DNA from 4 places in the Rhizobium sp. A22-96 genome. Region 4 is predicted to be linked to each of the others. Evidence: predicted binding sites of a transcription regulator. Region 4 holds the regulator's gene; each other region holds the start of a gene.
The links. Region 4 encodes PhoB, which activates phosphate uptake and scavenging genes when phosphate is short. Its sites were predicted from a motif close to TGTCATNNANCTGTCAT; they were not measured.
Positions count from the first base shown of each region.

Region 1: a site for PhoB is predicted at 3,031-3,047, ahead of phnC (phosphonate ABC transporter ATP-binding protein). Genes of this name have one in related genera too.
Region 2: a site for PhoB is predicted at 3,323-3,339, ahead of ACQZ6F_RS16640 (DapH/DapD/GlmU-related protein). Genes of this name have one in related genera too.
Region 3: a site for PhoB is predicted at 3,802-3,818, ahead of olsB (l-ornithine N(alpha)-acyltransferase). Genes of this name have one in related genera too.

Region 1 is NZ_JBNWDQ010000005.1:41,774-47,905, reverse strand. Features, by position in the region: gene ACQZ6F_RS21695 (alpha-D-ribose 1-methylphosphonate 5-phosphate C-P-lyase PhnJ) at 1-208, shown strand, start outside; gene phnK (phosphonate C-P lyase system protein PhnK) at 205-981, shown strand; gene phnL (phosphonate C-P lyase system protein PhnL) at 991-1,698, shown strand; gene ACQZ6F_RS21680 (DapH/DapD/GlmU-related protein) at 1,695-2,312, shown strand; gene ACQZ6F_RS21675 (pyridoxamine 5'-phosphate oxidase family protein) at 2,406-2,960, shown strand; gene phnC (phosphonate ABC transporter ATP-binding protein) at 3,184-4,038, shown strand; gene phnD (phosphonate ABC transporter substrate-binding protein) at 4,128-5,036, shown strand; gene phnE (phosphonate ABC transporter, permease protein PhnE) at 5,101-6,081, shown strand; gene phnE (phosphonate ABC transporter, permease protein PhnE) at 6,090-6,132, shown strand, end outside.
Region 2 is NZ_JBNWDQ010000003.1:782,110-788,241, reverse strand. Features, by position in the region: gene cysC (adenylyl-sulfate kinase) at 130-777, shown strand; gene ACQZ6F_RS16645 (hypothetical protein) at 1,603-1,857, shown strand; gene ACQZ6F_RS16640 (DapH/DapD/GlmU-related protein) at 2,658-3,299, opposite strand; gene ACQZ6F_RS16635 (acetyltransferase) at 3,430-3,882, shown strand; gene ACQZ6F_RS16630 (porin) at 4,668-5,774, shown strand.
Region 3 is NZ_JBNWDQ010000005.1:310,684-316,815, reverse strand. Features, by position in the region: gene ACQZ6F_RS23080 (NADP-dependent malic enzyme) at 1-1,378, shown strand, start outside; gene ACQZ6F_RS23075 (DUF5939 domain-containing protein) at 1,459-2,868, shown strand; gene olsB (l-ornithine N(alpha)-acyltransferase) at 2,875-3,753, opposite strand; gene ACQZ6F_RS23065 (ATP-binding response regulator) at 3,983-6,132, opposite strand, start outside.
Region 4 is NZ_JBNWDQ010000005.1:419,296-425,427, forward strand. Features, by position in the region: gene pstA (phosphate ABC transporter permease PstA) at 1-184, shown strand, start outside; gene pstB (phosphate ABC transporter ATP-binding protein PstB) at 199-1,014, shown strand; gene phoU (phosphate signaling complex protein PhoU) at 1,066-1,779, shown strand; gene phoB (phosphate regulon transcriptional regulator PhoB) at 1,811-2,494, shown strand; gene ACQZ6F_RS23605 (GcrA family cell cycle regulator) at 2,689-3,222, opposite strand; gene ACQZ6F_RS23610 (aspartate aminotransferase family protein) at 3,649-4,848, shown strand; gene argF (ornithine carbamoyltransferase) at 4,922-5,839, shown strand; gene ACQZ6F_RS23620 (Hsp33 family molecular chaperone) at 5,887-6,132, shown strand, end outside.

The sequences.
Region 1 (6,132 bases), 380 kb from region 4:
TCCGTTCGAGGTGCAGCGCTTCGACAAGCCCTGCGCCCTTTGCGGCGCCGAGCAGGTCTATCTCGACGAGGTGATCCTCGACGACAAGGGCGGCCGCATGTTCGTCTGCTCCGACACCGATTTCTGCGAGGACCGCCGCGCCCATGGCCATGCTGGGTCGATGCTCGCAGCCGATGGATTGCCTGGTAGCAAGGAGGCTGCCGAATGACCGATACACCGCTTCTGAAAGTCAAGGACATCTCGAAATTCTACGGCAGCCGCATCGGGTGCCGGGATGTGTCCTTCGAGCTTTGGCCGGGCGAAGTGCTCGCCATCGTCGGAGAATCCGGCTCCGGCAAGACGACGCTGCTCAACTGCATCTCGACGCGGCTGCTGCCAACAACGGGCAGCGTCGAATATCATATGCGCGACGAGACCTATCGTGACCTGTTCCGCATGAGCGAGGCCGAACGGCGCTTCCTGATGCGTACCGACTGGGGCTTCGTGCATCAGAACCCGGCCGACGGCCTGCGCATGACGGTGTCTGCCGGCGCCAATGTCGGCGAGCGGCTGATGGCCATCGGCAATCGCCACTACGGCAACATCCGCAACACGGCCATCGACTGGCTGGAACGGGTGGAAATCGACGCCGACCGCATCGACGATCAGCCGCGCGCCTTCTCCGGCGGCATGCGCCAGCGCCTGCAGATCGCCCGCAATCTGGTGACCGGCCCGCGCCTGGTGTTCATGGACGAGCCGACCGGCGGCCTTGACGTTTCGGTGCAGGCCCGCCTGCTCGACCTCGTTCGCGGCCTCGTCAACGATCTCGGCCTGTCGGCGATCATCGTTACGCACGACCTCGCCGTCGCCCGGCTTCTGTCGCACCGCATGATGGTGATGAAGGACGGATACGTCATCGAGCATGGTCTGACCGACCGCGTGCTCGACGATCCGCGCGAACCCTATACGCAACTGCTCGTCTCTTCGATCCTGCAGGTCTGAGGAAATATCATGGCAACCCCACTCGTCGTTTCCGAAGTCTTCAAAAGCTTCACCATGCATCTGCGTGATGGCCTGCGTCTGCCCGTCGTCGCCGATGTCTCCTTCTCGGTCGCATCCGGCGAATGCGTCGTGCTCGGCGGCCCGTCGGGCATCGGCAAGAGCTCGCTGCTGAAGATGATCTATGGCAATTACGCCGTCGACAACGGCCAGATCCTCGTCACGCACAAGGGTAAGATCGTCGATCTCGCCACCGCCGATCCGCGCACCGTGCTTGAAGTGCGCCGGCAGACCATGGGCTATGTCAGCCAGTTCCTGCGCACCGTGCCGCGCGTCGCCGCCATAGATGTCGTCGCCGAGCCGCTGCTCGCTCGCGGCGTGGCGGCAGCCGATGCCCGCGAAAAGGCAGCCGGCCTGCTTGCGCAGCTGAACCTTCCGCAGGAGCTTTGGCAACTGCCGCCTGCCACTTTCTCCGGCGGCGAGCAGCAGCGCGTCAACATCGCGCGCGGCTTCATCACCGACCACGCCATCCTGCTCCTCGACGAGCCGACAGCCTCGCTCGACGCCCGCAACCGCGCCGTCGTCGTCGACATGATCGAGCAGAAAAAGCAGGCGGGCGTTGCCCTTCTCGGCATCTTCCATGACGAGGAAGTGCGCGAAGCCGTTGGCAGCCGCATTCTCGACGTCTCACAATTCTCGCCGAGAAAGGCAGCCGCATGAGCCGCAAGCTGGGCGAGACGCCCTTCATCAGCCCGACGGCCAGCGTCAACAATTCGACGCTCGGCCGCTACACCGAGGTGTCCGACCGCTGCCGCATCGACGAAACCGAGATCGGCGATTATTCCTACATCATGCAGGACGGCGCGGTCTGGTGTGCGACCATCGGCAAGTTCGTCAACATCGCCGCTGCCGTTCGCATCAACGCCACCAACCATCCAACATGGCGCGCGACGCTTCACCATTTCACCTATCGCGCCGCCGACTACTGGCCGGACGCCGATATGGAGACCGACTTCTTCACCTGGCGTCGCGAGAACCGGGTCGTCATCGGCCATGACGTCTGGATCGGCCACGGGGCGACCGTGCTTCCGGGTGTCACGGTCGGCAACGGGGCCGTCATCGGCGCGGGTGCAGTCGTCTCCAAGGATGTCGCTCCCTATGCGATCGTCGGCGGCGTTCCGGCCAAGCTGATCCGCGAGCGTTTCACTCCCGAGGTCGGCGCACGTATGGACAAGCTCGCCTGGTGGGATTGGGATCATGATCGCCTGCGCACGGCGCTGGCCGACTTCCGCGCCCTTTCGGCCGAGGATTTTCTGGATCGTTACGACGCCTAAGGACGGTTTTCGCCCTGACCGGGCTTGCACGGGGCCGGCAGGCGTCACAGCCTCAGGCTATCTGTCGAGCCCGAGTTTAGGGGAGGCCTCTTCATGGCAAAGCAGTTTTCCAGCATCGACGACCGGCTGCGCGATTTCATCGCGCGGCAACACATCTTCTTCACGGCATCCGCGGCTGCCAATTCGCGGGTCAATGTCTCGCCGCGCGAGACGCTATGCCTGCGCATCATCTCGCCGAACACGGCCATCTATCTCGACCGCACCGGCAGCGGCAACGAAACCTCCGCCCATATGAAGGCCGATGGCCGGCTGACCATCATGTTCTGCGCAATGCAGGGGCCGCCGATGATCCTGCGCCTCTATGGTCGCGGCAGGATTATCCATCGACCACTCCCCGAATACCGCGAATTGCTGCACGCACATTATGCCGGAGACGAGCCGCTCGGCGCTCGGCAGATCGTGTGGCTGGACATCGATCTCGTGCAGACATCATGCGGTTTCGGCGTGCCGCTGTTTTCCTATGAGGGCGAAAGACCGAGCCTCGATCAATGGGCCAAAGCCAAAGGTCCGGACGGTATTGAGGAATACCGGCGCGAGAAGAATGTCCTCAGTATGGATGGTTTGCCGACGGGCTTATTTGACGGCTAAAGACAAGCAAAGCTCTCAGCCGGCTAATATTGCAAAATCGGCGAGAATTGTAACAGCACTTACATAAAACTGACATTGGAGCTTCATGAAGCGGGACTAATCGGTTGCCTTGTGGTTGGCGCCAACCCCCTCGAAACTCCTTTCGAGGCAGGGTCATGCGCCCATTCTTAGCACCGGTACCGCTGAAATTTTTGCAGCCCGGCAGCCGCGAAAGGGAAGCACTATGTTCGAACTCAGGAACGTCTCGCGCCGGTTTGGCAACAAGCTCGCTGTCGATTCCGTGACTTTGGACATACCGCAGGGACAGATGGTCGGCGTTATCGGCCGCTCCGGTGCCGGCAAGTCGACCCTGCTGCGCATGATCAACCGCCTGGCCGATCCGAGCTCCGGCTCCATCCATTTCTCCGGCGTCGAAGTCTCGAAGCTCAGAGGCCGCGCGCTGCGCAGCTGGCAGCGCGACTGCGCCATGATCTTCCAGCAGTTCAACCTGGTGCCGCGCCTCGACGTGCTGACCAACGTCATGCTCGGCCGCCTCAACCAGCGCTCGACCATCATGAGCCTTCTGTCGGTCTTCACCCGCGAAGAGCGCATCGAAGCCATCGCCGCGCTGGAACGCCTCGGCATCGAGCAGACGGCACTGCAAATGGCCGGCACGCTTTCCGGCGGCCAGCAGCAGCGCGTCGCCATCTGCCGCGCCCTGATGCAGCAACCGAAGATGATGCTCGCCGACGAGCCGATCGCCTCGCTCGATCCGCTCAATGCCAAGATCGTCATGGACGCGTTGCGCGACATCAACGAGCGCGAGGGCATCACCGTCATCACCAACCTGCATACGCTGGATACGGCCCGCAACTATTGCGAACGCATCATCGGCATGGCGGCCGGCAAAGTCGTCTTCGACGGCAAGGCATCCGAACTGACGGCTGCGGCCGTCAAGGAAATCTACGGCACCGACAAGGATGGTGCCGGGATCGACGAAACCATGACGTCGACATCAATCAATTTAGCCGATCCGGCCGCACAGGCAGCGGCCATCGAATCTGCCGGCCCGCAACCGCTGGCACTGGCCGGTCTCTGAGAGGGACCGGGATCGACAGCCCGCGTCAAGGGCACATTCTTCTAGACCGAAGGCATCCGGGGACACCGGTTAATCAGGAGACGAACCCAATGTTGAAGAAGACTCTTCTCGCAGCCACGGCGCTTCTCGCGCTCGCTGGCGGCGCTGCAAACGCCGCAGACCTCAAGGAATTCCGCGTCGGCATTCTCGGCGGCGAAAACGAAGCCGACCGCCTGCGCAACTATGCCTGCCTTGCCGACCACCTGAAGAAGGAATTCGGTTTCGAGAAGGTATCGCTGTTCCCGGCCGCCGATTATGACGGCGTTATCCAGGGCCTTCTCGGCGGCACGCTCGACTTCGCAGAACTCGGTGCTTCCGGCTATGCAGCCGTTGCCATCAAGGACCCGAAGGCCGTTACCCCGATCCTGACGACCCAGCAGACCGACGGCTCGACCGGCTACTACTCGATCGGCCTCGCTCTGAAGTCCTCCGGCATCAAGACCATCATGGACGCCAAGGGCAAGAAGCTCGGCTATGCCGATCCGGACTCCACCTCGGGCTACCTCGTTCCGCTGACGCAGATCCCGAAGACCACCGGCGTTCCGAACGACAAGTTCTTCGCCTCGACCCAGTTCAACGGCGGCCACGAGAACAACCTGCTCGCCGCTTATGACGGCAAGGTCGACGTTGCTGTCGACGACTCCTCGGGCGTTGGCGATTTCAAGGACGGCTTCACCTCCGGTACCTTCCGCAAGGAAGTCGACAAGGGTGCAGTCGACCCGAACAAGCTCGTCGAAGTCTGGCGTTCGCCGCTCATCCCGAACGGCCCGCTCGTTGTTCGCAACGCTCTCGGCACCGAATGGCAGGCAAAGCTTTCGGACTTCTTCATGAAGCTCCCGACGGCTGACGCCAAGTGCTTCAATGCTGTCGAAGGCGGCGATTTCAAGGGCTACGTCAAGGTGACCCCGGACTTCTACAACGCTGTTATCGACGTTCGTAAGGCTGCCATCGGCGGTTGATCCGCATTCCAATGACGGGGCGGCCGGCAACGGCCGCCCTTTTGCTATCACAAGGGCAGAATTCATGACGATCGCCGATACGCACCCGAACATGCAAAGCGCGCCGCAGAGCGCCAAGGAGATCGGCGACGCCTGGAGCAAGATGGTGGCCAAGCGGCGCCTCTACACCGGCATCGGCCTCGTGATCCTGCTTGTCGCCTTCGTCAGTTCCGTGCGCTTTGCCGACGAAAGCAATGCCGGCCATTTCTTCGAACGTCTGCCGCATCTCTTCGATTTCCTGAGCTGGCTTATCCCCAAGGACTGGAGCGACGTCTATCGCGCGCTCTTCGACCTGCCGAGCCCGAACGGGGCAAACGGCGCCGGCGGCGAGGAATTCAACTTTCCGCTCGGCCGCGTCTATGTCTGGGGCGATTTCTACATCCCTGAATATTTCGAGCTGATGATCATCACCATCAATGTGGCGCTGGTCTCGACCATCATCGGCTTCGTCTTCGCGGTGCCGATGAGCTTCTATGCCGCCCGCAACATGTCACCGTCCCATCCCGTCCGCTTGGTGACGAAGCGCATCATGGAATTCCTGCGCGCCTTCCCGGAAATCGTTATCGCCGGGCTGTTTTCGGCGATCCTGTCCATCGGACCGATCGCCGCCATCATCGCCGTCGGCCTGCACACGATCGGCGCGCTCGGCAAGCTGTTCTACGAAGTCGTCGAGAATATCGACATGAAGCCCGACGAGGGCATGCGCGCCGTCGGCGCGAGCTGGACCGAGCGCGTCCGCTTCGCAGCCCTGCCGCAGGTCCTGCCGAACTTCATGTCCTATGCGCTCTTGCGCCTCGAGATCAACGTTCGCGCCTCCACCATCATCGGCGCCGTCGGCGGCGGCGGCATCGGCGAGGAGCTGAAGCTCTCGATTTCGCGCGGCTTCGGCGCCAAGACAGTGGCGCTCGTGCTGCTGCTCTTCGTGACCATCATCGCCGTCGACCAGTTTTCCGCATGGCTCCGCCGCCGCCTCGTCGGCGAGCATGCCTTTCTTTTGCAGCATTGAGGTTGACCATGTCCGTCATCGACGCCGGCCGTATGCAGGAAATCGAAGCGC
Region 2 (6,132 bases), on a different contig from region 4:
TCGTGCGTGTTTGCGACTCTGTAGTGCTACTAAGCACTGGAATTGAGTGTTAGCAATTTCGTTTTTTTCAGAAGAGAATGTTTTGATGCATAAATGAGAACGTATTGAGATCCTGGAAGATCTGCATCTATGAATCGAATTTCCAATACAATGCTTGAAATTGAAGCAGAAACTAATAGAAATTGTGAGACGAGAATCGTTACATATCAAGACTTTGAAGTTTCGAGAGAAACTCGCGCGAAAATGAAAGGGCAGAAGCCCGCTATTATATGGCTCACCGGGCTCTCGGGCGCGGGCAAGTCCACCATCGCCAATCTGCTTGAAAAGCGCCTTATTGCTGAGGGCAAGCATGTTTTTATTTTGGACGGAGACAATGTCCGACACGGCCTTAACAAGGATTTAGACTTTTCTGATGAATCACGTGCAGAGAATGTGAGGAGAGTCGCTGAGGTGGCACGCCTCATGGCTGAAGCCGGACTCATTGTAATCGTGGCCTTGATTTCCCCTTTCCAAAAGGAGCGGAAATTAGCACGAGAAATCGCAGGTGACGTGATTTTTATCGAGACATATGTAAGTACGTCGCTAGAAATCTGCGAAGCGCGTGACGCGAAGGGCCTTTACGACCGTGCGCGTGCCGGCGAGATCAAAAACTTCACAGGTATAGATAGCGCATTTGAAATACCGGATTGCCCAGACATAGTGCTTGATGCAGGCAAAACCTCAGCTACTGAAGCAGTGAATAGGCTATATTCTCATCTGAGATTGACGATCTTTTAGCTGCTAGAAGCTTACTGATATCAAATGAACATATAGGCGCAGGCATCGTGCTTTTGTCGACTGATAAAGCCTCATTGGGAGCACTGGACTGTATAGCGGCCCGGCCAACAGCTGATCAAAGCAGCTGCAATCGCAATTTTTCTGCGCTTGCTTTTCCAAGTCCGCATGAACAAAGCTAAACATTAGACATATTGCATCTGCCCAGATCCGCCGAGCCGATACCAGGAGTGCCAGTCTTGTTCCTCTTGGGGACGTAGGCACCCGATACTGTTGTCATAAGAATATCAACCGGTTCGTGGTGGTCTCGAAAACTTTGAAGCGATCCAACAACGATTGACCCTTTGGGCCACGTGGGCGAAATTCCGACGACAGGCCGTCTTGAAGTTCCAAAGGTGTCGAGTTTGTTTTGATGTATGGGCTTGTTGCATCGCCAATTCTCAATTGCGTCGCAGGTTAATTTCGCGCCCGACTCATGTTTGTCTTCCTGCCTTGCACATACGCCGCCATCGTGTTCTTCTTGAAAGGAACGAATATTGAGAAACGACGCAGTAACGCCGACGGATAGGTGTCACCTCTTCCCGATCTGATTTAAATGGTTCGCAAAAGCCCACGCAGCGATCCTCTTGCGGGTAACACACCACGATCCCAGATCTCGTTGCCTATCGGCGAAGCAAAAAGCCGGAGCGTTGCCACATTATAGCCTTGGCAAAAGCGCTGTCGGGGTAGTACTGGGTGACGCGGTCCTTCGGTCTCCATGCCGTCGGATTGGCTATCGCAATTCGCAATCCGAATTTTCTGTCGAAACTAAAGACGAGGAACAGCAATTTGGAAGTGAAAGGTGACATGGCGTTCGAGCGGCTTGTCGAGGAGATCATGGACAAATGTTTGGGTGGAATTCCTACCCTGAGCCAAGTCTCTGCGGAAGCGGTTCGACAGGGCCTGCGGTTGGTGGTCTCGATCAACGTTCGGGTCGAGATGGAGCAAGAGCATTGCGCCAACGTCGACTGCGCCCAATTAGCTCGATTTGAGCTGGATAAGTACCACGAAACACGGGCGGGAGCGCTCGAGTTTCATATTTGAGTGTTTTCGACCTCGATGTGGCCGGCGCGAATTAGGATCGCTGGTTTGCGTAGGCTACGATGCTCTCCCTCAGCTTAGCCTTTTGCCCGACCGCCATGTCATCCCACCAGTCTGTCGCAGAGCTCTTCGAAGCTTCCGTTTTGCATGTCGTTGCCCAATAGGGCCGATTGTTGTCGGTATTTTATATAGCGCCGACAAGCTCTCCGCTATCCGGCTCTATTGACGAATTGCCTAACCAGGAGGGCGAACTTGCCCGCGCATTCGGCTTGCCTGCGTGCCGAAGAATAATGTGATCGCGGCGCGCACGAATAACCCGCTTCTCGCCATGGTGATATAGTCAGTACCTGGCTATACATCCCATCGGATGGTTGTGCGTTATGAAATTCCACCTACGATCCATTCCGCTACCTCCTAATACTTTGGCGTGGCCGGCTGTTTCAGTTTAGAGACTGCATTACGCATGATCGCACCTAGGCACGCCTCGATTTTGACGACAGAGACGACCTTGCCGATCTGCTTGATCTACTCATTTTTCGTGCCGGCGAACTGAGGTGAATTCGTCTGTAGTAGTGAGACCTCCATTCGTCTCCCACCACTTTTGGCGATCTCTCCGATTCTCCTCTCCCTCTATAATTGCGTAAGAAAGTGAATTTTTTCGGTATTTTCAGACTTGCCAATTTGTTCGCTCTATACATTCGGAGAATGTCGCTCGACTTGGGGGCATCTAACATAGCGGCCGATTTGTCGCTGGAGCCGACGGCTTCCGAAAGATCTTGAAATCATGATCGCAATCTCGGTGATCAGCCGATTTTCGACCAGCGTTCGCAGAAGGATTCGATGTTGGTGGATTGGAAGTCTTCAAGACGCTCCATTATGGTTTCGAACGGCCAATCCCACCACGCAATATCATTCAGCTTCGCCGCGACGGACGCACTGAATCGCTCACGGATCAAGCGAGCCGGGACGCCTCCAACGATCGTATAGGGCGAGACGTCCTTGGTAACGACGGCTCCGGCCGCCAGTACCGCTCCATTCCCAACTGTGACACCGGGCAGAACGATCACGCCATGCCCTATCCAAACATCGTGGCCGATAGTCACACGGTCGGCATGGCGTTTTTCAAAGAAAGCAAGATCGCGTGTCGCGTCTGCCGAATAATATTCCGGGCAATAGGTGAAACGATGCATTGAGGGACGATCGATCGGATGATTGGGCGCACCGATTCTCACCTCGGCGGCAATGGCGCAGAAGCGCCCTATCTCGGCATCGGCAACCGTGCAACGAGGCCCGAGATAAGAGAAATCGCCGAGTTGCGTAGAATGCAGAGAGGTATCTGCGAGAACCTCGCAACGATCACCTATGATCGAGTCTCTGATCCTTGCAGTAGGGTCAACGATCGACTTGGCGATTTTGGGCTGGGTCTTGTCGGAAACGTGGGTCATGAGTTGCCGTCTAGCGGCTCCTCATGAAGGCCCCGTGACACGAACCACACGCGCAAGCAGTCTTTACGCATTCCGACGGAGATCCTAAACGAGCACCTGAGAATCATAAAAAGACATGAGAGAGGCTGACATGTTCCAGTTGCGACAAGCCAAACCGGCCGACATAGCGCGTAACTATGAGGTATGGCGGACGGCCGTCGAAGCCACCCATCATTTTCTCAGTGACTCGGATCTGGAGGCGATCGGGAAGATGGTGCTGGAGGATTACCTGTCGAATGCCGAATTCACAGTGGCTGTCGATGGTGACGATACATCCCACGCCTTCCTGGGAACCTCCGGAAACCATATCGACGCGCTTTTCGTTCATGCGGAAAGCAGAGGCGCAGGCTTAGGACGTCTTCTTCTCGACACTTTCCGAACAGGAAAAGACGTCGTTACCGTCGATGTCAACGAGCAGAATCCGACGGCGGTGGGCTTTTACGAAAGGTTGGGGTTCAAGGTGACGGGCCGTTCGGAGCTTGACGACCAGGGCCGTCCCTTCCCGATCCTCCATATGCGATGGGAAAGCGCAGTGACCACCTAAGTCGTTGCGTCGCGCGGTTCGGAGGATAGACCGTTCGTCGGAAGCCATCGTTAACTGCCGCCGTCATTCCCTTGTGGTGAGTCAATCCGGTGAGACACGGATTCGAACTCGTTTCGAACCATTTTGAAACGGTATCCATTGCGCAGCTCCGTTTCCTAACGGGGCCGCGTTCGTGCCAGCCCATTCAGGTAGGTTATACACACCTACGGTAGATGTTAGCTTCATTGCTACCGGTTTGGATGCCACCCCTGAACCGGACAGTCCCGCGCCCGATGAGACTACGCCCCCAGTAGTCTCATCGGGCGCACTGCTATCGTTTCGCGCCGGATATGCGGATGCGCAGATCAGAGCAGCTCCATCATTCTCGTTGCCGCTGATATAAACACTCCTGAACACATGCCGGATCGATCCGGAACGCAAACGACACAATGCGATTGCCGCGCATCTCCGACTCGCCCTCCCCGGCATCGTTCCGGCGACGCCGTTCAGGACTTGCAGCCCAAAGACAGCCCTTGTTTTCGGTGTCGCCAATTGGGCGCAAAATGGCCACATAGTCGGCTCAGTCGGCGAATTGCGTCATTTTTGCAACAAACTTTTTTTTCGGATAGCGCACATATAGTTCGCCAGTCTTAGTATCTTGCCAAATCAGTGAAGCAGGTTCAGGAAATAGTTCGCGGGGCTTATTACTTCGCACCTACTGATAGGGAACATGAACGGGATGGGGTTGGGCACGCCGCTTCGGCGGCGCGAAATCTCAGGCCCAATCAAGAAAGATTGGAGTTATTATGAACATCAAGAGCCTTCTTCTCGGCTCCGCTGCTGCCCTGGCAGCAGTATCCGGTGCTCATGCAGCTGACGCTATCGTTGCTGCTGAGCCGGAGCCGCTGGAATACGTTCGCATCTGCGACGCCTACGGTGCAGGCTACTTCTTCATCCCGGGTACGGAAACCTGCCTCAAGATCGGCGGCAAGGTTCGTACGGAAGGTGAATGGTACAACGCCTATAACCGTGACAGCCATCAGGGCACGCTGTGGCACACTCGTGCTGAGCTGAACGTCGACACCGCGACCGACACCGAATACGGCCCGCTGAAGACCGAAACCATCGTTCGTTGGGACTGGAATGACGGCGGCTCCACCAGCACCAACCTGCTGTGGTCCTACATCAGCCTCGGCGGCTTCACGGTTGGTAAGAAAGACTCGCAGTACAACCTGTACATGGGTTATGCCGGCGACGTCATCAACGACGACGTGATCTATGACGGTCCGTACGAACTCAACCAGTTGACCTATGAATATGACGGCGGCAACGGCTTCTCGGCTGTGATCTCGCTCGAAGATTCCAACTCTGCTACGACCGGCTCGGCATCTTACGGCGCCAGCTTCTGGACGGACGACAAGACCAACCACTACGCTCCTGACGTTGTTGGCGGTCTCGGCTTCAAGTCCGGTGCATGGGGCTTCAAGGTCGTTGGCGGTTATGACTCGATCGTCAAGGAAGGCGCCATCAAGGCTCGCGTAGACGCTGACTTCGGCGCATTCACGGCCTTCTTGATGGGCGGCTACAACACCGACGGCGACAAGCTCAACAAGTATGCCGGCACCAACCAGGACGTTTCGGCCTGCACGGCGCCGAATGGCACCGTCAACGCATCGAAGTGCGGCTGGGGTGACTGGGCAGTTTGGGGCGGCGTTGGCGTTCCGGTCAATGAAAAGCTGAAGTGGAACCTCCAGCTCGCTTACACCGACTCGAAGATGTTCGAAGCCACCACGAACCTGAAGTTCAATCCGGTTAAGAACCTCCTCGTCGAGCCGGAACTGACCTACGTTCACTACGACTACGCCCACGACGACACCGTTTCGGGCATCCTGCGTTTCGAACGCAACTTCTAACCTGATCAGATTTGACCTCCGATCAGAGAAGGAAGGGGGCCGGCTTTCCCTGCCGGCCCCCTTTTTTTTATGCGCTGAACTCCTGAAATCGCAAGCATGACCATCCATCACCGCGTGTCGTGACGAATCCCGATCAACCAGAAAGGGGAACCTTGTCGCACCCACAGCGTTTACGGTGAAAGGGACGTGCCTAAGAAGGAGTTACCGACTTGAAACATCTTGCTTCAATCGCCTTGACCGCCGCTTTGGCCGTGGGGTCCTTATTATCTGTTGCCCTGCCCGCCTCGGCAGCGCCTTTCGGCAGCCCATCGGCGCCGAATAGCTCTAACATCATTCTGGTCCAGGACCATGGCACACG
Region 3 (6,132 bases), 110 kb from region 4:
GGAAGAAGTCGCCCGCATCCGCGACGATGCCATCATGGCGACCGGCCGCTCGGACTATCCGAACCAGGTCAACAACGTCCTCGGCTTTCCCTATATCTTCCGCGGTGCGCTCGATGTGCGCGCCACCACCATCAACGACGAGATGAAGATCGCCGCCGTTAGGGCACTGGCGAGCCTGGCGCGCGAGGATGTTCCCGACGACGTTGTCGCCGCCTACCAAGGCGCAAGGCCGCGCTTCGGCGCACAATATATCATTCCCGTACCGTTCGATCCGCGTCTGATCTCGGCAATCCCGGTAGCAGTCGCCAAGGCGGCGATTGAAAGCGGCGTCGCCCGCCGCGACATGCCCGATATGGACGCCTATGCCCGCGAGCTCTCCGCACGCCGCGATCCGATCGCCTCGACGCTGTCGCAGCTTTATGAGCGCGTTCGCCGGCACCAGAAGCGCATCGTCTTTGCCGAGGCCGAAGAAGAACAGGTCATGCGCGCCGCCCTCTCCTACGCCAATCAGGGTCTCGGCACCGCCGTCCTGCTCGGCCGCGAGGATCTGATCCAATCCACCGCCGAACGCGCCGGCATCGACCTCAATCGTCCCGGCCTCGAAATCGTCAACGCCCGCATTTCCAAGCGGGTCGATGCCTATATCGACTATCTCTATGCCCGCCTGCAGCGCCAGGGCTACCTGCACCGTGACGTGACGCGCCTGATCCACAACGACCGCAATCACTTTGCCGCCTGCATGGTGGCACTGGGCGATGCCGACGGCATGGTGACGGGCGTGACACGCAACTATTCGACAGCGCTCGGCGACGTGCGCCGCTGCATCGACGCCAAGCCGGGGCACCGGGTCATCGGCGTATCGATCGTGCTCGCCCGCGGCCGCACCGTCTTCGTCGCCGATACAGCCGTGCATGACATGCCGACGGCCGAGGAACTGGCTGATATCGCTGAAGAAGCAGCGGGTTTCGCGCGGCGCATGGGTTATGAGCCGCGTGTTGCCATGCTCGCCTACTCCACCTTCGGCCACCCCTCGGGCGAGCGTTCCGAGCGGGTGCGCGAGGCCGTAAACATCCTCGACAAGCGCTATGTGAATTTCGAATTCGACGGGGAAATGGCAGCCGACGTGGCGTTGAACCGCAAGATCCTGGAGAGCCTCTATCCGTTCTCGCGCCTCTCCGGACCGGCAAACGTACTTGTCATGCCGGCCTTCCATTCGGCCGCGATCTCCACCAAGATGCTGCAGGAACTCGGTGGCTCCACCGTGATCGGACCGCTGCTCGTCGGGCTCGACAAGCCGGTGCAGATCACCTCGATGGGCGCGAAGGATTCCGATATCGTCAACATGGCCGCAATCGCTGCCTACGGCGCGGGATCCTAGCCTCTAGGCCGACCAGATTGCGGAGCCTATGACCAACAAAGGTTATGGGCTGCCGTATCAATTCGGTGTAGACTGTAAGAATGGGTGAAGCTCAGGTCCTGTTCGGAATACTGCGCCATTCAGCGCAGTCGGATATTGTCGATGCTATCGAGCGGCTCGTTGTTGAGGCACCCGACCGCAATCTTAACCGCGTGAATGTTCTTGCCTTCGCGGCCGATCGAGGCTTCGACGAAGAGCAGGTCATCAACACCTTCCTGCATGGCTCGCGCCTCGGCCTGTTCGAGATGTCGTGGAATGTTCTCTGCCCAGGTTGCGGCGGGGTATTGGATGCCAATACATCGCTGAAAACAGTGCAAAGCGACACCTACAATTGTACGCTTTGCGCTGCCGGCTACGAGCCAACGCTCGACGAGATGGTCGAAGTCACTTTCACCGTCAGTCCGCGCGTACGCCACATCGAGGCTCACAATCCGCATGAACTGCCGCCTCTCGAATATTTCCGCCAGATCTACTGGGGCTCGGGTATCGACCTTCCCGATGAGGGCTATGAAGAGAAGGTCGATCAATTCGTCCTGGAATCCCTGGAACTGCCGCCCGGCGAGAAGGCCGTCATATCGCTTCAGTTGCCGGCGGAGTTTACCATCATCTTCGAGCCCGTTACGCACGCCGCGCAATTCCTCGATGTGAAGGGAGAACCATCGAAGGAAAGGCAAACTCTCTCGCTTGTTTTCGACCGCATGCACCGACACAGCGAGGCGATCGAAATGCGACCAGGCCCACTGCGGATTATGATGGAGAACCACACGGATCTTCGCGTGCTGCCATCGATCTGCGTGGCCAACGAGGCTCTCCACACCCTGCTCGGCCAACGCCGACCGTTCCTGACCGCCAAGCGTCTGCTCTCCAACCAGACGTTCCGCGACATCTATCGCACGGACACGATCGATATCGACCAGCGGCTGAAGATTACCAGCCTCACTTTTCTCTTCACCGATCTGCGCGGCTCGACGGAGCTGTACGAAAGGGTCGGTGATCTCGCTGCCTTCGATCTGGTCAGGACCCATTTCGGCATCCTGCATGAGATCGTGGCGGCAGAAGCCGGCGCAGTCGTCAAGACCATCGGCGATGCCGTCATGGCCACCTTCCCGACACCGGATAGGGCGTTGATCGCAGCAATGCGGATGCGCGAGGCCATGCTCAGCCTCAACAAAGAGCGCGGCAGCGACGATCTTCTTCTGAAAATCGGCATTCACGAAGGTCCGTGCATCGCAGTGAGCCTGAACGAGCGGCAGGACTATTTCGGACAAACCGTCAACATCGCCTCGCGCGTGCAGCACCTCGCCACATCACGCGATATATTCGCCACGAGCTCCGTTATCGACAATCCGCGCGCCGCCGAGTTGTTGACCACGCGCGGCTTGAGCCCGCAGTCCCATCAAGTCTCCTTGAGAGGCATCACGGATGCGATCAATATTTTCGCGATCCCTTGAGATCCGTTAGCTGGCGAAGCGACCCGCGTCCGCGCCGTAATAATTGACGTAGCGGTCGGAGATGCTGGCGATCGGCAGAACGATGAGGACATCGGTCGTGTTGAAAGCCTGATCGACGACGGCTGTCGAACCGACCATGGCGCCGAGGCGCAGATAGCCCTTGATCAGCGGCGGCAGCGCCATCAACGCCTTCTTCGGATTGACGGCTTCGACCGGCATCAGGTCCATGTTGCGAGCAAGCGACGGCAAGGCGCCGACGGTCCACTCATCCTTGGCAAGGACATTGTGATAGAGGAAGGACAGAGCCAGCGCATGCTGTTCCGGAAGGACGCCCGGGAAAGAGGCGCAACCGATCATCGCGCCCATGCCGTGCTTCAGCGCATAGGCCCAATTGCCCTGCCACAGAAGCTCGACCGTGCGCTTGTTGCGGTATTCCGGCAGCACGCAGGAACGGCCAAGCTCCATGAAACGCTTGTCGGGATGACGGGCAAGCAGCGCATCCAGATCGAATTCCGAGGAAGAATAGAAACCGCCATTGGCCATGGCCACTTCCTGCCGCAGCAGGCGATAGGTGCCGACGATCTGGTCCTCCGGATCGCCTTCGAGCGACCGGTCAAGGACGAGCAGATGGTCGCAGATGGCATCCCAGCCGTCGATATCGCGCTGACGACGCATGGCGTCAGCCGGCAATTGCGCTTTCATCTCCTCGACGAAAACACGATAGCGGACAGCCTGAGCGGCATCGATCTCGCTCGCCGTACGGGCAAGGCGAGTTTCTAGATTTCCGATGCGTCCAAGCACATCGCTGGCAACCGGCGCGACCGTTGCCTTTGAAGACTGAACCATTTCGCCCTGAGCTTCGCGATTCAAAATTTCGATGGACATGGCGATTCTCCCCCTGCGGGCCGATATAGCGCCATAAACCAAATTCATGCGACAGGAAAGTGACATGCAGCATTGCTAAAAGCAAGAAGCGTGCCCGTTGCAATTTTCGAATGAACGCACAGTCCCCAACTTAACGGCACCGATTGCCTGTGGTTGAGCACCATCAATGCCTGCTATCGGGCATTGATGAATCCGGGCCGCAATCTTCCTTCGAAAACGAAATAGCCGGCTATGCGCGTTCGAAGCTCAGCTTCGACAGGCTTTGCACCGTCGTTACCAATCGCTGGGGGTCGACGGGCTTGACGATGACGGCATCGGCGCCGGCAAGCAAGGCCTGGCGGCGGATCGCATCGCGGCTGTCGGCCGTCAGCACGATGATCGGCAATGATGGCAATCCCTGTCGACGCTCCTGGGCGCGCAGCTGCGCCAGCACGGCCGCACCGGAACCGCCGGGCATATTGAAGTCGGTGACGATAACATCAGGCCGCGGCTCGGCATTTTCCGTGCGGGCACGCAGACCATCGAAATCCTCCACCAGGCAGACCCTGTGGCCTGCCTTGGCAAGCATGGCGCGAATGAGCATGGCGTTGACCGGATCATCCTCGCCGAGCAGGATTTCGAGGGCGGGATCTTCAGCCTCAGGCGTGGTTATGCCGATCTCGGACACGGCTTCGATCAAGGCATCGCGCTTTTCCATGCCGCGCATGCGGCCGCTCAACACATCGATCAACGATTGCTCGCGCAACGGCCGAATGAGCCAGGCATCGAAGAGATCGAGCGGATGGGTGTTGCGCTCCTCGGGATTAACGAGGAAAATCTTGCGCAGCGCCGGCATCGCGAGCTCGTTGCCCTCCCTGAAATATAGGGGCGCCATGCGATGATCGACGATGAGATCGGTCCAGGCACCGCCTTCCTGCGTCGAAGAGGACCGCTTCAGCACATCGATATCGTCGGCGCCGATCAGGCGGCAATGGCCGCCGAGCGTGCGAATGGTCTGCGCGATGGCGGTGCTTGCCGCGCCCTCCGGGGCAAGCAGCAGGACGTGCGCCCCCTTGAGCACGGCATCGCGCCTGAGGTTTCCGTCCTCTTCGGCAACCAACCCGATGGGGAAGCTGACGGTGAATTCGCTGCCTTTGCCGCGTTCGCTGGCGACATTCAGTCCGCCGCCGAATTCGCGCAGGATACGAGCCGAAATGGCAAGCCCGAGCCCGGTGCCGGAGCTTCTCTCGACGATGGTGCCAGCCTGCTCGAACTCTCCGAAAATACGAGCCTGCTCCTCCTCCGTCATACCCGGGCCGCTATCCTGCACCGAGATTGCGAGATTACGCCCTTGCAGGCTGGCACGCACGAGCACACCGCCCGTCTGGGTGAACTTCACCGCATTGCCGAGGACATTGAACAAGACCTGGCGCAGTCGGGCCGGATCGAACTCCATCGCCTCGGGTACATCGGCAGCAACGGTCGCGGCGATTTCGATGCCCTTTTCATGGGCGCGATGGGCAAGCATCTCGACGACGCCTTCCAGCAATGGCCGGAAAGCTTCCTTGCGGGGATGCAATTGGAAACGACCGACCTCGATGGTGGAAAAGTCGAGCAGATCTTCGACCAGTTGCACCAGCGCATGACCCGACTGGCGGATGCCCGTCAGGTAATTGGCCTGCTCCAGCGTCAACGGCGTCTGGGCAAGCAGATGGTTCATGCCCAGAATGCCCGAGAGGGGCGTGCGGATTTCATGACTGACGGTCGCCAGCAACCGCGACTTGGCGGCGCTGTTATATTCGGCCTTCAGCCTCGCATCCTCGCGAAGGCGGGTCGTCTGGCGTTCTTCCGTCACATCGCGCGCCACACTCTGTATGCACAACTGTCCCGTCGACGGATCGCGAAATATGACATCATGCCAGGCAAAGATGCGACGACCCTCGGGCGTCGATATCTCGGCATCCTGATGCTTTGCGTCGGTAACGGCGCGGAAGACCAGGCCGGTCTCCTCCAGCGTCAGACCTTCGGGATTGGATTTGCCCGTCAGCTTGCGGAAGGTGGCGTTGGCGTCCAGAATCCGCCGATCGATGCTGCGGGTGACCGTGATATCGCCGAGCGCATCATGAATGGTGGCGAGCAGACTGTTGCTTTCCTTACGCTCCCAAAGACGGTCATGTTCGCTCTCGCTGAGATCGGCGGCGACAGCGGCAGGTTTGTGCGCGTCTTTCCACATATTGAAGACGCCGATAGCGATCAGGGTAATCGCCACGAGGGCCAGAACGCCGGCCAGGGTCAGCGGGCCTCCGGCAAAGCCGATCGCGAGCAAGATGATACCGACAATCAGACCGCCGCCGTTCAGCCAATGGCGTTGCAGCCAACGCGCCGACGGTGTCAGGCGCC
Region 4 (6,132 bases):
CTACCCGGCATCGCCGCTCGATCCTTCGACGGCGCTGCCGGTGCAGATCTACATGTGGGCGAGTGAAGCCGAACGGGCGTTCGTCGAACGAACCTCCGGGGCGATCATCGTCCTGCTCTTCTTCCTCGTTGCGATGAATATCGGCGTGATCCTGCTGCGCCGCCGCTTCGAACGGCGCTGGTAGGGGAGGGCGATCCAATGAACATGATGACGGAAGCCGCAAGTGAAAGAGCATTGGCCAGGAAGATGACGACGATCCCCTACAAGATGATCGGCCAGGACGTGTCCGTCTTCTACGGCGACAAGCGTGCGCTCTTCGACGTCAACCTGAACATCCGCGCCAATACGGTTACGGCGTTGATCGGTCCTTCGGGCTGCGGCAAATCCACCTTCCTGCGTTGCCTCAATCGCATGAACGATACGATCGAGACCTGCCGCGTCACCGGCAAGATCACGCTCGACGATCAGGATGTCTACGACAACAACATTGATGTTGTGGAGCTGCGCGCGCGGGTCGGCATGGTCTTCCAGAAGCCCAATCCGTTCCCGAAGTCGATCTATGAGAACGTAGCCTATGGCCCCCGCATCCATGGTCTGCATCGCTCGAAAGCCGATCTCGAGCATATCGTCGAAACCAGCCTGCAGAAGGCCGGTCTGTGGGGTGAGGTGAAGGATCGGCTGCATGATGCCGGCACGAGCCTCTCGGGCGGTCAGCAGCAGCGCCTGTGCATCGCCCGTGCCGTCGCGGTCAGCCCGGAGGTCATTCTGATGGACGAGCCCTGTTCGGCGCTCGATCCCATTGCCACCGCCAAGGTCGAGGATCTGATCCACGAGCTGCGCGAAAACTTCACCATCGTCATCGTCACGCATTCCATGCAGCAGGCAGCCCGCGTGTCGCAACGTACCGCAATGTTTCATCTCGGCCATCTGGTCGAGGAGAACGATACCGATAAGATGTTCACCAATCCCGACGATTTCCGCACGCAGGATTACATCATGGGCCGTTTTGGTTGATGATGCCGTGCGCGCGGCTCCTTTCACACAGTTCACCTTGAGGATAGAAAAATGGTCTCCACTCACATTCTCTCTGCCTATGACGAAGACCTGAAGTTCCTGACGCGCCGTATTGCGGAAATGGGCGGCCTGGCCGAGCAAATGGTCAGCGACAGCGTTCGGGCGCTGGTCCAGAGCGACACTGGTCTTGCGCAGAAGGTCATCTCCGACGACGTAATCCTCGATCATGCCGAGCGCGAAGTCGGCGACAAGGCCATCGTCACCATCGCCCGTCGTCAGCCGATGGCTGCCGACCTGCGCGAGATCATGGGTTCGATCCGTATCGCTTCCGATCTGGAGCGCGTCGGCGACCTCGGCAAGAACACCGCCAAGCGCGTCATCGCCGTGCAGGGTACGGGCGTTCCGCGTCGCCTGGCTCGTGGCATCGAGCACCTTTCCGAATTGGCGCTGAGCCAGCTCAAGGAAGTCCTCGACGTCTACGCCACCCGCTCGCCGGACAAGGCCGTGTCGATCCGCGAACGCGACGAGGAAATCGACGCGATGTACACCTCGCTCTTCCGCGAGATGCTGACCTACATGATGGAAGATCCGCGCAACATCACCACCTGCACGCATCTTCTCTTCTGCGCCAAGAACATCGAGCGCATCGGCGACCATGCCACCAACATCGCCGAGACGATCTATTACATGGCGACGGGTGCTCAGCCCGAAGGCGAGCGCCCGAAGGACGATACCGCCAATACCGTCGGCGCAGTGACGGAATAATCCGAAAGCGAAGAAAGGAGACCATAGGCGCATGGTTCCGAGAGTTGCTGTTGTAGAAGACGAGGAAGCGCTCAGCGTTCTGCTGCGCTACAATCTCGAGGCCGAAGGCTTCGAGGTCGACACGATCCTCAGAGGCGATGAAGCCGAGTTGCGTCTCCAGGAGCGCATTCCCGATCTTCTGATCCTCGACTGGATGCTCCCCGGTGTATCCGGCATCGAGCTCTGCCGCCGGCTGCGCATGCGGCCGGAGACGGAGCGCCTGCCGATCATCATGCTGACGGCCCGCGGCGAGGAAAGCGAGCGCGTGCGCGGTCTTTCCACTGGCGCGGACGATTACGTCGTCAAGCCGTTCTCGACACCCGAGCTGATGGCTCGCGTCAAGGCGATGCTGCGGCGCGCCCGTCCGGAGGTTCTCTCCACGGTGTTGCGTTGTGGCGATATCGAGCTGGACCGCGAGACGCACCGCGTTCACCGCAAGAGCCGCGAAGTGCGGCTGGGACCGACCGAATTCCGTCTTCTGGAATTCCTGATGTCCTCGCCGGGCCGCGTCTTCTCGCGTTCGCAACTGCTCGACGGCGTGTGGGGGCATGATATCTATGTCGACGAACGCACGGTCGACGTGCATGTCGGTCGCCTGCGCAAGGCGCTCAACTTCTCCAATATGCAGGATGTCATCCGCACCGTTCGCGGCGCGGGCTACTCCATGGAGGCCTGAGCGGGAATACCCGATCAGGCACTCAACATTACAGCGCCACGCGTCTTTCAAGACGCGTTAAGGTCGCTGTAACATCTTAGAATTCTGCATAATTTTCCCTTAAATCGGTTCCGATTTAAGAAATTATGCAGTCGCGGCGGAAACAGAAAACGGGCCCCAAAGGGCCCGTTTCTTTATCTCAGTGATGAAGTGTCTCAGCCGCGCGGCTGAGCTGGCCTGCGCCGTTCATGCACCGGCTGGTAGGCCAGGCGCTGATGGTAGGTGCAGTAGGGCGATGAATCCGGGCTCTCGTTGCCGCAGAAGTGGAAATCGTCCTTCAGGGGATCGCCGACCGGCCACTTGCAGGTGCGCTCCGTCAGTTCCGTCAGGCCGAGACGCCGGGAGATCGGAACGACCACATTGGCGGCCGGACGATACTGGATCTCGTTGACCGTATCGATCTCGATCTCTTCCTTCAACATGGTTGCGCCCTGCTGGCGGGTAACCGTGCGGGTTGCGACGCGCGCCTGATAGTTCGAAGCCCGCGGTGCCGTGGCGTTGCGCTTCGGCGTGCGAGCTGCCGCCGTCGTGCCGCCGGCCTTCGCTCGACCGGGAAGGTTCAAGCGATGCACCTTGCCGATAACGGCGTTACGGCTGACGCCACCGAGCTGTGCCGCGATCTGGCTGGCGCTCAACCCTTCGGACCATAGCTTTTTCAGCTTCTCGACGCGTTCGTCTGTCCAATTCATGCCCTGTCTCCGCTGTCGCGTTTCCGATGGCAGAATCCCTCACCATTGCCTCGCATGGGGATCGAGGCACGAAACGCTCTAAAATTGTGGTGACTAGTTCCGCCGCATGCAGTCTAGCAATTGGTTTTTAACCTAGTGTGAGGCAGACTCCGTGACAAGAGTCGCGGGAATCTTGAGGAATCGATTTCGAGGTTTTCCCCAACTTGCTGTCCGGGCGTGGCATTTCTGCAATATGCGGCACCGAACGTATCCCTTTTGCGCGCAAGCACTTTCTCGCACCTGCTAAAGCGCCAGTTTTGTTGACATCGCGGTGCAAAACAACAATAGTGACCGGGCCGCCGCAAGGCGGCATTTTTGATTTTTTCGGACCCCTTTCGTAAAAACGAAGCGATTGGTCCTTAAAGTTGTGATCGAGGAGATATGGCCATGGCCGAGACCGCGCCGCTTTATGATACCTACATGCGAGCTCCGCTGCGGTTCGAGCGAGGCGAAGGCGTATGGTTGATCACTGAAAGCGGTGAACGCTATCTCGATTTTGCAGCCGGCGTGGCGGTCAATTCGCTCGGTCATGCTCATCCCCATCTTGTCGCCGAGCTGAAGGCGCAGGCTGACAAGGTTTGGCATCTGTCCAACCTCTACGAGGTGCCTGGTCAGGAAAAGCTGTCGAAGCGGCTGACGGAAGCCACTTTCGCCGACAAGGTGTTCTTTACGAATTCGGGTGCCGAAGCGTTGGAATGCGCCATCAAGACGGCGCGGCGCTATCAGTTCGCCAAGGGGCATCCTGAGAAGTTTCATATCATCACCTTCGAAGGTGCCTTCCATGGCCGTACCATCGCGACGATCGCGGCCGGCGGCCAGGAAAAGTATATCGAAGGCTTCGGTCCGAAGGCTCCCGGCTTCGATCAGGTACCGTTCGGTGATCTCGATGCCGTGCGCGCAGCCATTACCGAGGCGACGGGCGCTATCCTGATAGAGCCGGTGCAGGGCGAGGGTGGTATCCGCCCGGCGACCAATGAATTCCTGCGTGGTCTCCGCCAGATCTGCGACGAGCACGGCCTGCTGCTGGTTCTCGACGAGGTGCAGTCCGGCGTTGGTCGTACCGGCAAGCTCTTTGCCCACGAATGGGCTGGTATCAAGCCCGATATCATGGCGGTCGCAAAGGGTATCGGCGGCGGCTTTCCGCTCGGCGCATGCCTGGCAACGGCCGAAGCGGCTTCCGGCATGAAGGCCGGCACGCACGGATCGACCTATGGCGGCAATCCGCTGGCCATGGCAGTCGGCAATGCGGTGCTTGATATCGTGCTGGCCGATGGTTTCCTGGAACATGTGCGCGATATCGCACTGGTCTTCCGCCAGGGCCTCGCCTCGCTCAAGGATCGCTTCCCGGATATCATCGAGGATATTCGTGGCGAAGGCCTCATGCTTGGCATCAAGGCGGCTATCCCGCAGGCGGACCTCTTGCAGGCGATCCGCGCCGAACATCTGCTTGGTGTCCCGGCTGGCGATAATGTCATCCGTCTGTTGCCGCCGCTGATCGTCACCGCCGAGGAAGCGCGCGAAGGCCTTGCCCGTATCGAGCGCGCCGCAGAGCGCGCGCGCGCCGTTCGCGTCAAGAAATCGGCTTGAATTCAGCGCCCGCAGTCGGGGCGTTCGTGCCCCACGCGGGCGTTATTGTTTTTTCTGGAGTACAGGTAAGGACATGGCTTCTCCGAAACACTTTCTCGACCTCTCGGCCGTAGCAGCCGCCGATCTGCGCAACATCATCGATGATGCGATCGTGCGAAAGCAGGCACTGAAGGCCGGCACGGCCGACAAGCCGCTCGCCGGCAAGATGCTTGCGATGATCTTCGAGAAGCCTTCCACCCGCACACGCGTATCCTTCGACGTCGGCATGCGCCAGCTCGGCGGCGAGACGCTGTTCCTGTCGGGAACCGAGATGCAGCTCGGCCGCGCCGAGACGATCGGTGACACCGCGAAAGTATTGTCGCGCTATGTCGATGCGATCATGATCCGCACGACCGATCATTCGCGCCTGCTGGAGCTGGCGGAGCATGCGACGGTTCCCGTCATCAATGCGCTGACCGACGATACGCATCCCTGCCAGATCATGGCCGATATCATGACCTTCGAGGAACATCGCGGTCCGATCAAGGGCAAGACCGTTGCCTGGACCGGCGACGGCAACAATGTGCTGCATTCGCTGATCGAAGGCGCCGCGCGTTTCGGCTATCGCATGAACATGGCGGTACCCCTTGGTTCCGAGCCGAAGGATCACTATCTGAACTGGGCCCGCAACGAGGGCGCCGAAATCATGCTCTCGCATGATGCAGACCGTGCGGTCGCCGGCGTCGATTGCGTGGTAACCGATACCTGGGTTTCCATGAATCAGGAACACCGGGCTCGCGGTCACAACGTCTTCCAGCCCTATCAGGTCAACAAGGCTTTGATGGCACAGGCCGGCAAAGACGCGTTGTTCATGCATTGCCTGCCCGCTCACCGTGGGGAGGAAGTGACGGACGAGGTGATCGATGGCCCGCAATCCGTTGTTTTCGATGAGGCGGAAAACCGCCTTCATGCGCAAAAGTCGATTCTTGCTTGGTGCCTGGGCGCAATCTGAGGATAGGAAGCCGCGTTTGAGAGCGCGGGCGCAGTAGGAGTAAAGCAATGGCCGAAAATGCAGCCTCGCTGGGTCAGTTCGATTTTGCCGGTGACGATCACGTTGTGCCCTTCCAGGTCGAAGGGCTCGATGTGCGCGGCCGTGCCGTGCAGCTTGGTCCGTTGTTGGATGCAATCCTTGCCCGGCATGATTATCCGACGCCGGTGGCCCGCCTTTTGGCCGAGGCTATCGTTCTCACGGTCTTGCTCGGCACGTCGCTGAAGTTCGAAGGCAAGTTCACCGTACAGACGAAG